DNA from 3 places in the Pectobacterium peruviense genome. Region 1 is predicted to be linked to each of the others. Evidence: predicted binding sites of a transcription regulator. Region 1 holds the regulator's gene; each other region holds the start of a gene.
The links. The regulator Fur, encoded in region 1, represses iron uptake genes when iron is present. The targets are predictions, from matches to a motif close to ATAATAATGAGAACNACTATCAA.
Positions count from the first base shown of each region.

Region 2: a site for Fur is predicted at 1,987-2,009, ahead of DUT67_RS14165 (TonB-dependent siderophore receptor). Genes of this name have one in related genera too.
Region 3: a site for Fur is predicted at 1,825-1,847, ahead of ftnA (non-heme ferritin). Genes of this name have one in related genera too.

Region 1 is NZ_CP161826.1:3,433,336-3,437,546, reverse strand. It holds gene glnS (glutamine--tRNA ligase) at 1-1,349, shown strand, start outside; gene fur (ferric iron uptake transcriptional regulator) at 1,413-1,862, opposite strand; gene fldA (flavodoxin FldA) at 2,192-2,719, opposite strand; gene DUT67_RS15550 (methyl-accepting chemotaxis protein) at 3,609-4,211, shown strand, end outside.
Region 2 is NZ_CP161826.1:3,115,346-3,119,556, reverse strand. It holds gene DUT67_RS14165 (TonB-dependent siderophore receptor) at 1-1,860, opposite strand, end outside; gene DUT67_RS14160 (MFS transporter) at 2,074-3,312, opposite strand; gene DUT67_RS14155 (helix-turn-helix transcriptional regulator) at 3,505-4,211, opposite strand, start outside.
Region 3 is NZ_CP161826.1:2,620,457-2,624,667, forward strand. It holds gene DUT67_RS11905 (YebY family protein) at 503-859, opposite strand; gene ftnA (non-heme ferritin) at 1,141-1,647, opposite strand; gene DUT67_RS11915 (DNA polymerase III subunit theta) at 2,019-2,249, shown strand; gene DUT67_RS11920 (S9 family peptidase) at 2,616-4,211, opposite strand, start outside.

The sequences.
Region 1 (4,211 bases):
TCGATCAATTGCACGCTTATGCGGTTGAGCTGATCGGTAAAGGGCTGGCTTACGTTGATGAATTGACGCCCGAACAGATTCGTGAATACCGCGGCACGCTAACGGCGCCGGGTAAAAATAGCCCTTACCGCGATCGTACCGTGCAGGAAAACCTGGCACTGTTTGAAAAGATGCGCAACGGTGGGTTTGCTGAAGGTACAGCTTGTCTGCGTGCAAAAATCGATATGGCCTCGTCCTTTATCGTGATGCGCGATCCGGTGTTATATCGCATTAAATTTGCCGATCACCACCAGACGGGCAATAAGTGGTGCATCTACCCGATGTATGATTTCACCCACTGCATTTCCGATGCGCTGGAAGGGATCACGCATTCACTGTGTACGCTGGAATTCCAGGATAACCGCCGTCTGTACGACTGGGTGCTGGATAACATCACCATTCCTTGTCATCCGCGTCAGTACGAGTTTTCCCGCCTTAACCTTGAATACGCGATTATGTCTAAGCGTAAGCTGAATCAGCTGGTTGTGGAAAATGTCGTTGAAGGATGGGACGATCCGCGTATGCCGACCATTTCGGGTCTGCGTCGTCGTGGCTATAGTGCGTCTTCTATCCGTGAATTCTGTGTGCGCATCGGTGTAACGAAGCAGGATAACAACGTGGAAATGGCCGCGCTTGAATCCTGTATCCGTGATGATCTGAATGAAAATGCCCCGCGTGCGATGGCAGTGCTGGATCCGGTCAAAGTGGTTATCGAGAATCTGCCAGCCGAGCACGAAGAGTTTGTTGCGATGCCTAACCATCCGAATAAGCCAGAAATGGGCTCACGTCAGGTAGCATTCAGCCGTGAAGTTTATATCGATCGTGCTGACTTCCGTGAAGAAGCTAACAAACAGTACAAGCGTCTGGTCTTGGGTAAAGAAGTTCGCTTGCGTAATGCCTATGTGATCAAAGCCGATCGCATTGAAAAAGACGAGCAGGGCACTATCACCACCATTTACTGTAGCTATGATGCGGAAACGCTGAGCAAAGATCCGGCAGATGGTCGTAAAGTGAAGGGCGTCATCCACTGGGTTTCTGCGGCGCATGCGGTGCCAGCGGAATTCCGTTTGTACGATCGTCTGTTCAGTGTGGCAAACCCTGCGGCGGCGGATGACTTCCTGTCAACGATTAACCCAGACTCACTGAAAATTACGCAAGGTTTTGTAGAAGCGAGTTTGGCACAGGCCGAAGTAGAGAAAGCGTATCAGTTTGAGCGTGAAGGTTACTTCTGTGCCGATCGCGTTTACTCCAGTGCAGAACACCTAGTGTTTAACCGTACGGTTGGACTACGTGATACTTGGGTAGGCTAAGGCCACCGATAAGAAGACAAGAATAAAACCGCCTCGGCGGTTTTATTCTTTTATGCGGTCGATTTATCGTGTGGCGTCGTGCAGGGTTTCATCCTCGCGGCAATCCCCTTCACTGCAATGCCCATAGAGATACAAACTGTGGTTGGACAGTTTAATGCCATGTCTTTCTGCGATCTCGCGTTGACGTGCTTCGATAGATTCATCGCGGAATTCAATGACTTTGCCGCAGTCGAGGCAAATTAAGTGATCGTGATGATGCTGCTGCGTCAATTCAAAGACGGATTTGCCGCCTTCGAAGTTATGACGGGTTACGATGCCCGCATCATCAAACTGGTTAAGTACGCGATAGACGGTAGCAAGACCGATCTCTTCGCCCATATCAATCAGTCTCTTATATAAATCTTCCGCACTGACGTGATGGCAGACAGGATCCTGTAACACTTCCAGTATTTTCAGTCTTGGAAGAGTGACTTTCAGGCCGGCCTTCTTTAATGCGGTATTGTTGTCAGTCATGCGGGTTTAGTCCTGTTGCTTACTTATCAATGGAGGCTGCCTAGCCTATGACATCGGTCGGCTTAAAAAATGTAATCACGTCTCAATTATAGAACCGCGCATACAAAATGAAAACAAGGGAATGTTAACAATATTGTCCCCATTCACACTACTGATATACAACGCAATCCGTTGTTGATGAATGAGGAAATGGTTATGCACGTATAAAACCGATGGGATTATTGTACAGGTTTACTGATAGAAGTTAAAAAAATGTATCAATTATTATGAAAGGTTTTACCTATCAATGCTGTTTTGGCTCTGATAGGGGATATCAGAGCCAAAATGGCTTAGCCAACTAGCTCTTTCAGATTCAGTTCATCACTGATCTGCTTCACCCACGTCGTCACGCGTTCGTTGGTGAGTTCAGGCTGACGGTCTTCATCGATAGCTAAACCAATGAAGTGATTGTCGTCGGCAAGCCCTTTAGATGCTTCAAAATAATAACCTTCTGTTGGCCAGTGGCCGACAATCGTCGCGCCGCGAGGTTCAATGATGTCACGAATGGTGCCCATAGCATCACAGAAGTATTCCGCGTAGTCTTCCTGATCGCCGCAACCAAACAGAGCAACCAATTTTCCTGTGAAATCAACTTCTTCCAGTGACGGGAAAAAGTCATCCCAATCACATTGAGCTTCACCGTAATACCAGGTTGGAATACCCAATAGCAGAATATCGAAACCTTCGAGGTCTTCTTTGCTGCTTTTGGCGATGTCATGAACATCCGCAACGCCGCTGCCTAACTGCTGTTGGATCGTTTTGGCAATGTTTTCAGTGTTGCCCGTATCGCTGCCAAAGAATATTCCGATGAGTGCCATGAATTGAATAACCTCTTGATTCCTAATGGTATGGTGTAATATTTCACCCACTTATCCGTTAATAATAACAGACACTCACATCTGGAGAAACTCGTATCGGTAAGGAGGCGTAAATCAAGAGCGGGTGACAGGCGGAGGCAAGGAAGGGAAATGAAAAACATCACTGTTAATGTTAAATTCCACATGGTTAATAAGGTTTATGTTATCGTCTGAGAGTAAACGCACATTTCCTTAATATCGTCGCGGTTATTTATTCATAACAATGTTTCATTTTTTATGAATGTGCTTTTTATTTTTACAACTTGTACCGGTTGTAATTAAAAGCAGGCTTCTTTTTGTGAAAAATAAAAGTCACGGAACGGAACGTTACTATTCAGGAGAATTAAAATACATACAAAGGATAATGTTTTTTAGCGAATTGAAAACCTGTAACATTTTGCGGGAATATTCCTAATGAAAGGAAATAAGAATTATAACCATTTGCAGCTGAAACGATGCAATGCCGTGATGATGATTTTATTCTTTTGATGTTAAAGAATAAAATGAAAAATCACCTCTAATTGCTTTGCTGCGAAATGGCATATCCCTGCTATCAGAGATGTGGCGAGTATGGATAATGCTCTTACTTGCAACCCTCTGATTAAAATCCTTATATCTATAAAATAGGTGGGTTTATTCTCAATGTGAAAAATTATATTAATAAATATAGCGAGAACGCTAAATATTCTCTGTATTTAGCCGATGAGTTAGCGTGGTTTTTGAGTTTTCAACTCGGTGAAATTTGAACGCTAGGGAGAAGTGACCTGTTTCATGGTGTGAATTTTCTGATTCATATCGGTTGATTAGCGATAAAAATCTTTTTAACCATTTTCCTGATTTGGAGTGAGCTATGAGACTTATAAAAAATATTGCCATCAGAACCGCTATGCTATGGGTGCTGGGCACTTTTTGCGTTCTTTGGGGCGGCGTATCGATATATACCATGTTCTCTTTTAAAGAGATGACGGCGACCTCGAAGACCAGCACCTTGCTGGTTCAGAACATGAATTTTATCAACCAGGGCAACGATCAATACTTCCGTATGGTAACCCGTCTGGCGCGCGCTGTTGACGCTCGTCGTAGTGGCGATAACGCAACCGCAGATAAAGAGCAGGCATCGGCGTTAGTTGCACTGGATAAACTGAAGTCTGATCTGGTGGCGTTTAATGCTATCGATCATGCGAGTCTGGACGATGCGCTGGTACAGGCTGTCAGCCGTGACTGGAATAATCTGGTTGTTCAAGGCGTTGAGCCACTTTACCAAAAGGCCGCAGCCAACGCGCTGGATGACTACCAAAATCAGGCCAAGAACGTTGTGCCGCCATTGAGTCGCCAGTTTGGCGCATCTCTATCCGCGTTCAGTAACGCCAGCGCAGAGAAATTCGATGCGGCGGGTGTGCGTTTTGAACAAATCACCACGATTGGGCAGAACATTTTGCTGAGCGGGTTGTTT
Region 2 (4,211 bases), 320 kb from region 1:
CTGCCAGCTAAGACGCAGATCGGTGGTGGTATAGGTGCCCTGACGCAGCGCGTTGTCGCCATCGAAGTAGTGCGGCCCCACCACGTTGAAGGCCAGGCGCGGCATTAACGCCCCGAACGAGGTATCAATCAACCCGTTCAGGCTAGTGCCTGCACCGTAGCGCGGAACGAAGGGAACGCGTTTATCCTGATAACTCTCACTGTCGCCACTAAATTCAGAACGAACATAGGTGCCGTTGATATCCCATGACCAGTTGGGAACAAACTGCCACTTGACCATCATCTCTACGCCGTTAGCGTCAGCGCTACCTGCATTGCTGAGCGTTTGCATACCAACAGGGCCGGAATACAGTTGCATATCACGCGTGTGGGTATGGAACACGGCACCCTGAAGCTGTACATCGCCGCTCTGGTAGCGTGAGCCGATTTCATAGTTAATCGATTTCTCCGCACTGTAAGGAATGGCCTGTGTACCTGCGGCAGGTGAGTAGTTAAAACCGGTTGGCTTATAGCCCTGTGCAACGCGGGTATAGACACGCCAGTCATTATTCAGCAGATAGCTGGCTGAGAGTTGCCCCAGTACCTGATCGTCATCGACGCTGTTGCTATCACCCACGTTCATGCCGGAGAACTGCTGGTGGTAACGGGTGTCGGCCTTGTCGTGTGATACACGCAGCCCGCCGCCCAGATCGATACGGTCAGTCAGGTGCCAGGTCAGATCGCTGTAGGCGGCTAACGTCTCTGTTGATGTGTTGGCATTGCTCTGCATAAACGGAGAGCCTGCCATGCTGTAGGTCAGATCGAGCTTTTCACGCGTGTTCTGTCGGTAAAGGCCGAACACCATATCCACCGTGCGGCCTGCACCGTGTGTGGCAGCCCGTAGTTCCTGCACATCCTGATTCCAGCGCTCTGGCATGTTGGCAATCAGCGTACTGTTTGGGAAGGTACGGTCATAATTCTGCTGCTGCCATGCGCCGATCAGGCTGAAGATCCAGTTGTCGGTGGTGTATTTTCCACTCAGCGACTGGCTATGGGTGCAGCGGCGTAATGTAGGATCGGGCGCGCCAGCGGCAATCTCCAGCGTCCGGTTTTTAGCATCGCCAAACGGCAGATAAGTATCTTGCGTGGCGCGCGTGCAGTCTTCCGTCAGTGCCAGACTGGTTTCCCACGGTTGACCATCGGGTGCCAGTCGCAGTCGAAGATTCCCAACGCTGGATTTTGTCCCGCCGAGGTTATCGCTGCCCGTCGCAGGGTTGGTCATCGCGCCCGAATCGACCTGACGCAGCAGGGTGACGCTGCCATACAGCAGGCCATCCTGAATGGGGCCGCTAACATTGATTTTGCCGTGATAACCGTCGCGGCTGGCAACGCCGCCTTCGACATAGCCACGCGGTGTGCTGTCCGGCTGCTGAGTCACGATATTAATAATGCCGCCCTGTGCGCTTTTACCGTACAGCGTTCCCTGCGGACCGCGCAGCATTTCGATGCTTTCCACATCGGAGAGTGCCTGCACGGTGTTGGTGGCGAGCTGCGGTACGCCGTCCACGTAGACCGTCACGGCCGGGCTGTAGAAATCCTGTGCGGAAGACACGCCGCGTAGTGAAATTGAAGGGAACAACAGGCTGCCGTTATTTCCGAGGTTGAGGCCGGGCAGAACCCGAGTCAGCTTGTCGGTACTGGTGACACCAGCATCTTTAAGTTCTGGTGCCGTCACGACGGTAGATGAGACGTTATTGGCCGAGGCGGAATAGGGTGACTGTTTGCTGGCGGAGACAACAAGCGTATCGTCCTGAGCCGCAAAGGCACAGGACGAGAGAAACACGCCGGTTAAAGCGAGTGGATAAAGGCGCATTATTTTCATTATTAAATCCCTGAAAAGACTAAAATCGATGTCAAAGGCAACGGTTTTCATCACGACACGCTTTTATCTCGGTCCGAAAATATCACGATCCGAAAAGCGAGTGAGACAGAGAATGATGAAAGTTAAATGATAATCGTTTGCATTTTTTGAGCTACCCGTATCGGGTCTATTTCAACCCGAATACAGTAGATGTCCTGTACAGTTTCCCTTTCGTTAATCCTGATCTCGGTGGCTTACTGTTGCTGGGGAAATACCTTCCGAAAATACGCGGGAAAGCCTTGCCGATAGGCGTTTGGCGGGCCACAGGCTGGCGATGGCGAAGCAGGCCAGCACGCCCAGCGTGGTCTGATAATTCGTGTGATGCGCGAGTTGAAGCGCGGCGATCGACACGATCATGGCGACAGCAGCATCGGTGGATTGGAACAGTGCATAGTCGGACGCGGGCTGATGCGGCCTGACCAGCCCCATCAGGACGTTGTATAACGTGACAAACCCGACGGCGGCAGCCAGATTGACTACGCCAAAGAGCACAATCCAGATATTCAACGAATACAGCGGGTAACCGATGGCCAGCACGATAGCTAGCAGAGCGTGCACAATCATCACGGGCAGCAGGCAGCGCAGTGCGCCCAAACGTCGAATCAGGACGTTGGCGAGCACAATCCCTACGCCACTGACCGCCGTGCTGTATACGGTCATAACGATACCGAGCTGACTCAGACTAAGCTGTTGATCGATGAGCATAACGGTCTGTAGCGCCATCATGCCGCGCATTGCCAGATAGAAAATGGCTGTGAAGGCTAATACCGGCCAGAGCGCGTTGAACGTTTGACGATTTAGTGTCGGGCGCACGGTGGGATCTGTGTGACGTACGGTCTGGCGGGTGTAGCGCAGCGGCAGGATGAGCATCAGCAGCGACAGCCCTGCCAGTGCGAAGAAACCGCCTCGCCACCCAGCATGTTCGGCAATACTCAGGAACGCATAAGAGCCGAACAGAATGCCCAGATAGCTGCCGCCGACCTGTGCGGTATTCGCCAGCGCGCGACTGGACGTGTTGGTAGTGCAAATCGTGATGCCGTCGGCATAGATGTCATGGCTGGCGGAGAGCAGCGCCAGCAACATCAGCGTAATAACGATAGCCAGAACAGATTGCTCCGGTGAAATGAGACCAATCACCACCAGCGTTATCGCCATGGCGATCTGGAGCAACACCAGACTGCCTAAATAGGGGTTACCACGTAGAGGAAGGGCGTGGCGCTCTCCCCACGGTGCCCACAAACATTTGGCAATCCACGGAAGAAAGGTCAGTGACAGCCAGCTTAATTGTGCAAGATCCAATCCGGCATGACGAAAATAGCCTGCGACGCCTTGCATGATGAGCGCGGTGATCATGCCCTGATGGAGGTAGAAACACCAATAGGGCAGGTAGCGTGTTATTGGGTTGTGCGTCATGGTTTGTCGCGATCCAGCAGCGTTATCGCTAGCGCCTGTGCTTTAAGGTGGAGATAGGGTGTTGCTACGGAATCGGGCATGACGGTTTCTCCTGCGTGTAATGGAGAAAATGATAATCATTCGCCATTGCGGCGCTACCCGAATCCAGTCTATTTGTACCCGTATCGGGATGATTATTGCGCCAATTGCTCGCTAAATATTCAGACGTTTAAACGCAGAAGGCGTGACGCCGAACTGCTTTTGGAACGCCGCACTAAAGTGGCTGGCGTTGGCATAGCCCAAATCGGTGGCGACTACCATGACTGGTGTACCCGTGACAAAGAGCCGACGCCGCGCTTCATGCATGCGTTCGGCCTGAAATAGTCCATAGATGCTGTTATTGAAGAGTTGACGGAATCCGCGTTTCAGCTTGAGTACGCTTAATCCGGTTTCTCTGGACAACATGGCGATGGTCGGAGCCTGTGACAGATCCGCCAACAGACGATCTTTGGCACGCAGTAGTTTCTGGCGATCGGCCAGATTCAGCGTGTCCTGCTGGGGGAGGGTGTCGGCATGTCCAGCAACGGCAAGGCTGACCAGAATCATGCTTTGTCCCAGCAGCCATAGCGGCGCATGGCTGCTTTCATCTGCCTGCTGTGGTTGCGTTAGGCTGGACAGTGCGTGGCTTAATACCTGAGCAGTTCCCCGCATTTCGGCATTGCAGTCACAGTGAGTGCAGAGACGACCGGAATCCAACTGTTGTTGCAGCTTCCCCGTGAGATTTGGCACCCAGCTAGCCAACAGATCAGGGCTTAGCGACACCGTGACGCTTTCAAACTGCCCAGCATAGGACGACGTGCCCTGACAGTCCGGCGTGTAGCTAATGCAGCCCGAACCCTGCTTCAGTACGTGTTCTCGTC
Region 3 (4,211 bases), 810 kb from region 1:
TTCCGGCGAATAGGGCCTGTGCACAGAATTTAATTAGCAACAATAAGGAGGCTCAAAGAAGGGATATCTATGGATAACACTTTGAAATGAGAACTGCTTTACTAAACTGCTTTTTAGGTCTGCGAATCAAACCGACGAGCTATTAACGCATGTATGAAAATCTTTAGCAAGCATTTATTCTTAAAAGCCTTTAAAAGAAGGACTGAGAAGAAATTCCTCTCGCCCCACTCGTTCATTGGTGATGGTTTACCAACCGATACATCAAAAAAAAAGACCGAACACGATTCCTGTATTCGGTCTAGGGAAATGGCTCTTGGGAGAGCCGTGCGCTAAAAGTTGGCATTTATACAAGCTGTACTAGCCCTGTACCTTAAAGCGTAGCCAACTCCCCCGCGTTTTCCAGCATCAGTCCGCTCGCAATTATCACAAATGGAACAGATTTCACACTTTGCATTAACCATAAAGAGGCAAGCAATTAACATTAATAATCAAATCAATCACTTCATGGTTTAGCATCTGGCCCGCACAGTTGTTCTGCACGCTCGATAAATGGCTGAAGACTTTTTTTCTGTCCAGGCTGTTTAGGATCGTCTAGCCAGATGACGTCTATCGGCTGCGCACTCACTTGCCCAGATTTCATCTGCTCAATGGCAACATCATTCAGCGGATATTGCATCAGCGTACCGGTATGTAAGGCATATAGCGCATTGCCAGGCCGACAAATCAGTTGAACTTCTTCACGAGTGAAAGCCCAGCGATCGCCATATTCCAATCGGCTGATATTGGCCAACTTGGCGGCAGCAAAAGCATTCGCAGAAAGTGAGGTAAGCACGATAGATAGCAACAATTTCTTCATCATGGTATTCCCGACATGCGTATTCAGACGATGATGTGTGTGAGTTTTGCAGCCTTATCCAAATCAGAAAAAGACGGCATCAAACCTTATAAAACATAACGTTGTGTATCACGACTAACGCGATCATAGCGACAGAGGAAGATGAAGTCGAGTGTGAAACCAAGAATAAAGCTTACAGCGAGGTATAGGGTGACAAGTCGTTCGAGAGAAGAAAGAACGGGATAAAGAGAACATTATCCCGCGTTATTCAAATATGTATTAACCGACAGAGGTGCCGGTTGTCGTTAGGCTGACGGTGCTGCCGTAGACATTTTTTTCAGGTCCTGATCGATAAAGAACAGGCCACCTTCACTAGCATTAACCAACGCCAGTTTGTCCAGAATAGAACGGAACAGTTTTTCTTCTTCGTGCTGTTCGGCAACGTACCATTGCAGGAAATTAAATGTAGAGTAGTCCTGCAACGCCATCGCCGCATGTGCCAACTCATTAATTTTTGCTGTAATCAGCTGTTCGTGTTCATAGGTCAGTTTGAAGACATCAGCCAGTGAATCGAAATCAATCGGCGGAGCCGCAATCGCGCCTAACACAGGCAAGCTTCCCGTGTCATCCAGATAGTCAAACAGGCGCTGCATGTGTTGCATTTCTTCCTGAGAATGCGTCTTCAGGAAACTGGATGCGCCTTCAAAACCTTTATCACCGCACCATGCACTCATTTGCAGATACAAATTCGCAGAATAAAACTCCAGATTAAGTTGCTCATTGAGCTTCTGAATCATTTCTTTTTTTAACATAGTAACTCCCTATTTTCTCGGCAGGTGAAATTATTCTGGATATTATGCCTGAAAAAATAAAATAAAAACACTTTATTAACATCAATACAATAACATTAAAATAACCATAAAAAACAGCATCTTAAAATTATTGTTATTGATATTTATTATCACTTAAGAGTGATTTTTACTATATTATTGCGAATCGTTTTTATTATCAAAAATAACAACTTCGATCTATATTTTTTATGATGTTCAGATATTAAAAATGATTCCCATTCCGTAATGAGAAGAATAAACATTCATATGATAAGTCGAACACTTGCCATTTCCCCGCTGCTACTTTACCGTGGCACACATCAGTCTGTGGCCAATAGGCAGGAGAAAGTAGTATGGGGCATAATCTGGCAGAATTATCCAAAGAGGATATGGATAAGGTTAATGTAGACTTGGCGGCGTCAGGGGTTGCCTTCAAAGAACGTTACAATATGCCGGTCATTCCAGAGGTCGTTGAGAGAGAACAACCCGAGCACCTGCGTAACTACTTTCGTGAGCGTGTAATGTTTTATCGCCAGCGTTCACTACAATTCTCTCGTTTACCCTACGAACCGAAGTCCAAATAGCGATTCCCCTCATTCCAATCTAAGACGGCTTTACCGTGGAAAACATCCCTTTCCACGGGTTACATTCTTACACAGCAAAAACAATTTTCTGCTTGCATATCGACCCACACAAGAGGTTAATGGAGTGGCAACCTTACCTTTTATCAAGCGAGGCAAGATATGAGTAAAGGACTGGATAGTAAAAAGAACAGTAAGAAAAAGCCCCTGAAAACGGCAGCCGAAAAACGTGCCGATAAAAAGGCGAAGAAACCGCAAGCTGATATCACCTGAGTACGGGTATTACCGAAGTAATGTCCCATGCCGATCGGGTAAACCCGAAAACGGGTTTACCCTCATAACCGCAGCTGTTAGCTCTTATTCCTGACTTTACGCAGCCTTTTCAAGCACCATCAACAGGAAAGCATACTCCAGCGCAATATCATCATAGCGTTTGAAGCGACCAGACTTTCCGCCGTGCCCAGCTTCCATATCGGTGTACAACAGCACCAGACGATCGTCCGTTTTGACTTCCCGTAATTTCGCCACCCACTTTGCAGGCTCCCAATACTGAACCTGAGAGTCGTGTAACCCGGTAGTCACCAACAAATGTGGATAGCGTTGTGCGGTAACACCGTCATACGGACTGTATTGCTTGATGTAGTCATAGTAGGTTTGTTCATTCGGATCGCCCCACTCGTCATACTCTCCCGTCGTCAGCGGAATAGACTCATCCAACATTGTCGTCAACACATCAACGAACGGAACCTGAGCGACAACGCCTTTAAATAGGTCAGGGGCGATATTCACGACCGCGCCCATCAGCAAACCTCCCGCACTGCCCCCCATGGCAAACATGTTTTTCCTATCGCCATAGCCTTTTTCTATCAATGCCTGAGACACATCGATGAAATCCGTGAAGGAATGCATCTTATTGAGTAACCGGCCATCGTCATACCACTGCTGACCCAGTTCACCGCCACCACGAATGTGCGTTAAGGCAAAAACAAACCCTCGGTCTAGTAGGCTCAGACGGCTAACGCTGAAGTCAGGATCCATGCTATTCCCATAAGCGCCGTAGCCATAGACCAGTATCGGATTCTTACCTGGGCTGAAATGGTCGCGATGGTAAACCAAAGAAACGGGCACATCGACGCCATCTCTGGCAGTGATCCACAAACGTTCGCTCCGATAGTTATCTGGGGAGAAATCTTTCACTTCGGCTTGTTTAAGTAACTGCTGTTCGCCCGTGTCCAGATTCAGTTCATACAGCGTGCTGGGGGTTGTCATTGATGAATAGCCATATCGCATCAATGCCGTTTCTGGCGTAGGGTTGTACGACAGCCACGTCACATAACTCGCATCATTGAAGGTGATCGCTTTCTCTTCCTGCGTATGCCAGTGAATCTGACGTAAGCTGGTCAAACCACGCTCTCTTTCTTCCACCACCAGCCAATCACGGAAAAGTTCAAAACTCTCCAGCACGCAGTGCTCACGTGGGGCAATCAGTGTTTCCAGCGCGTGTTCATCAGGCTTATCCGAACGATAAAGACCAAAGTTTTTTCCGTCTCGATTGGAACGCAGATAAAACCGGTCCTGATAGTGATCGATGCCATATTCATGATCTTTTCGACGTGGAATGCATACCTGCGGCATGGCATCTGGGATCGTCGCATCAAGCAATAGCACCTCGGTCGTCGTAGTGCTGCTGAGATAAATGGTGATGTAATGCTCTGATGTCGTTTTACTCAGACTGACATAATACGTATCGTCTTTCTCTTCATACACCAGCTCATCCTGCGCCGGATCGCTGCCTAAGCGATGACGGTAGACCTGATACGGTAACAGCGTTTTGTCATGTTTACGCACGTAGTACAGCACTGTTGAATCTGCCGACCATTCCGCACCTGCAGTCACATTCTCGATCACATCCGGTAGCCATTCGTCGCGATTCAGGTCACGAAAGCGAATCGTGTACTGCCGACG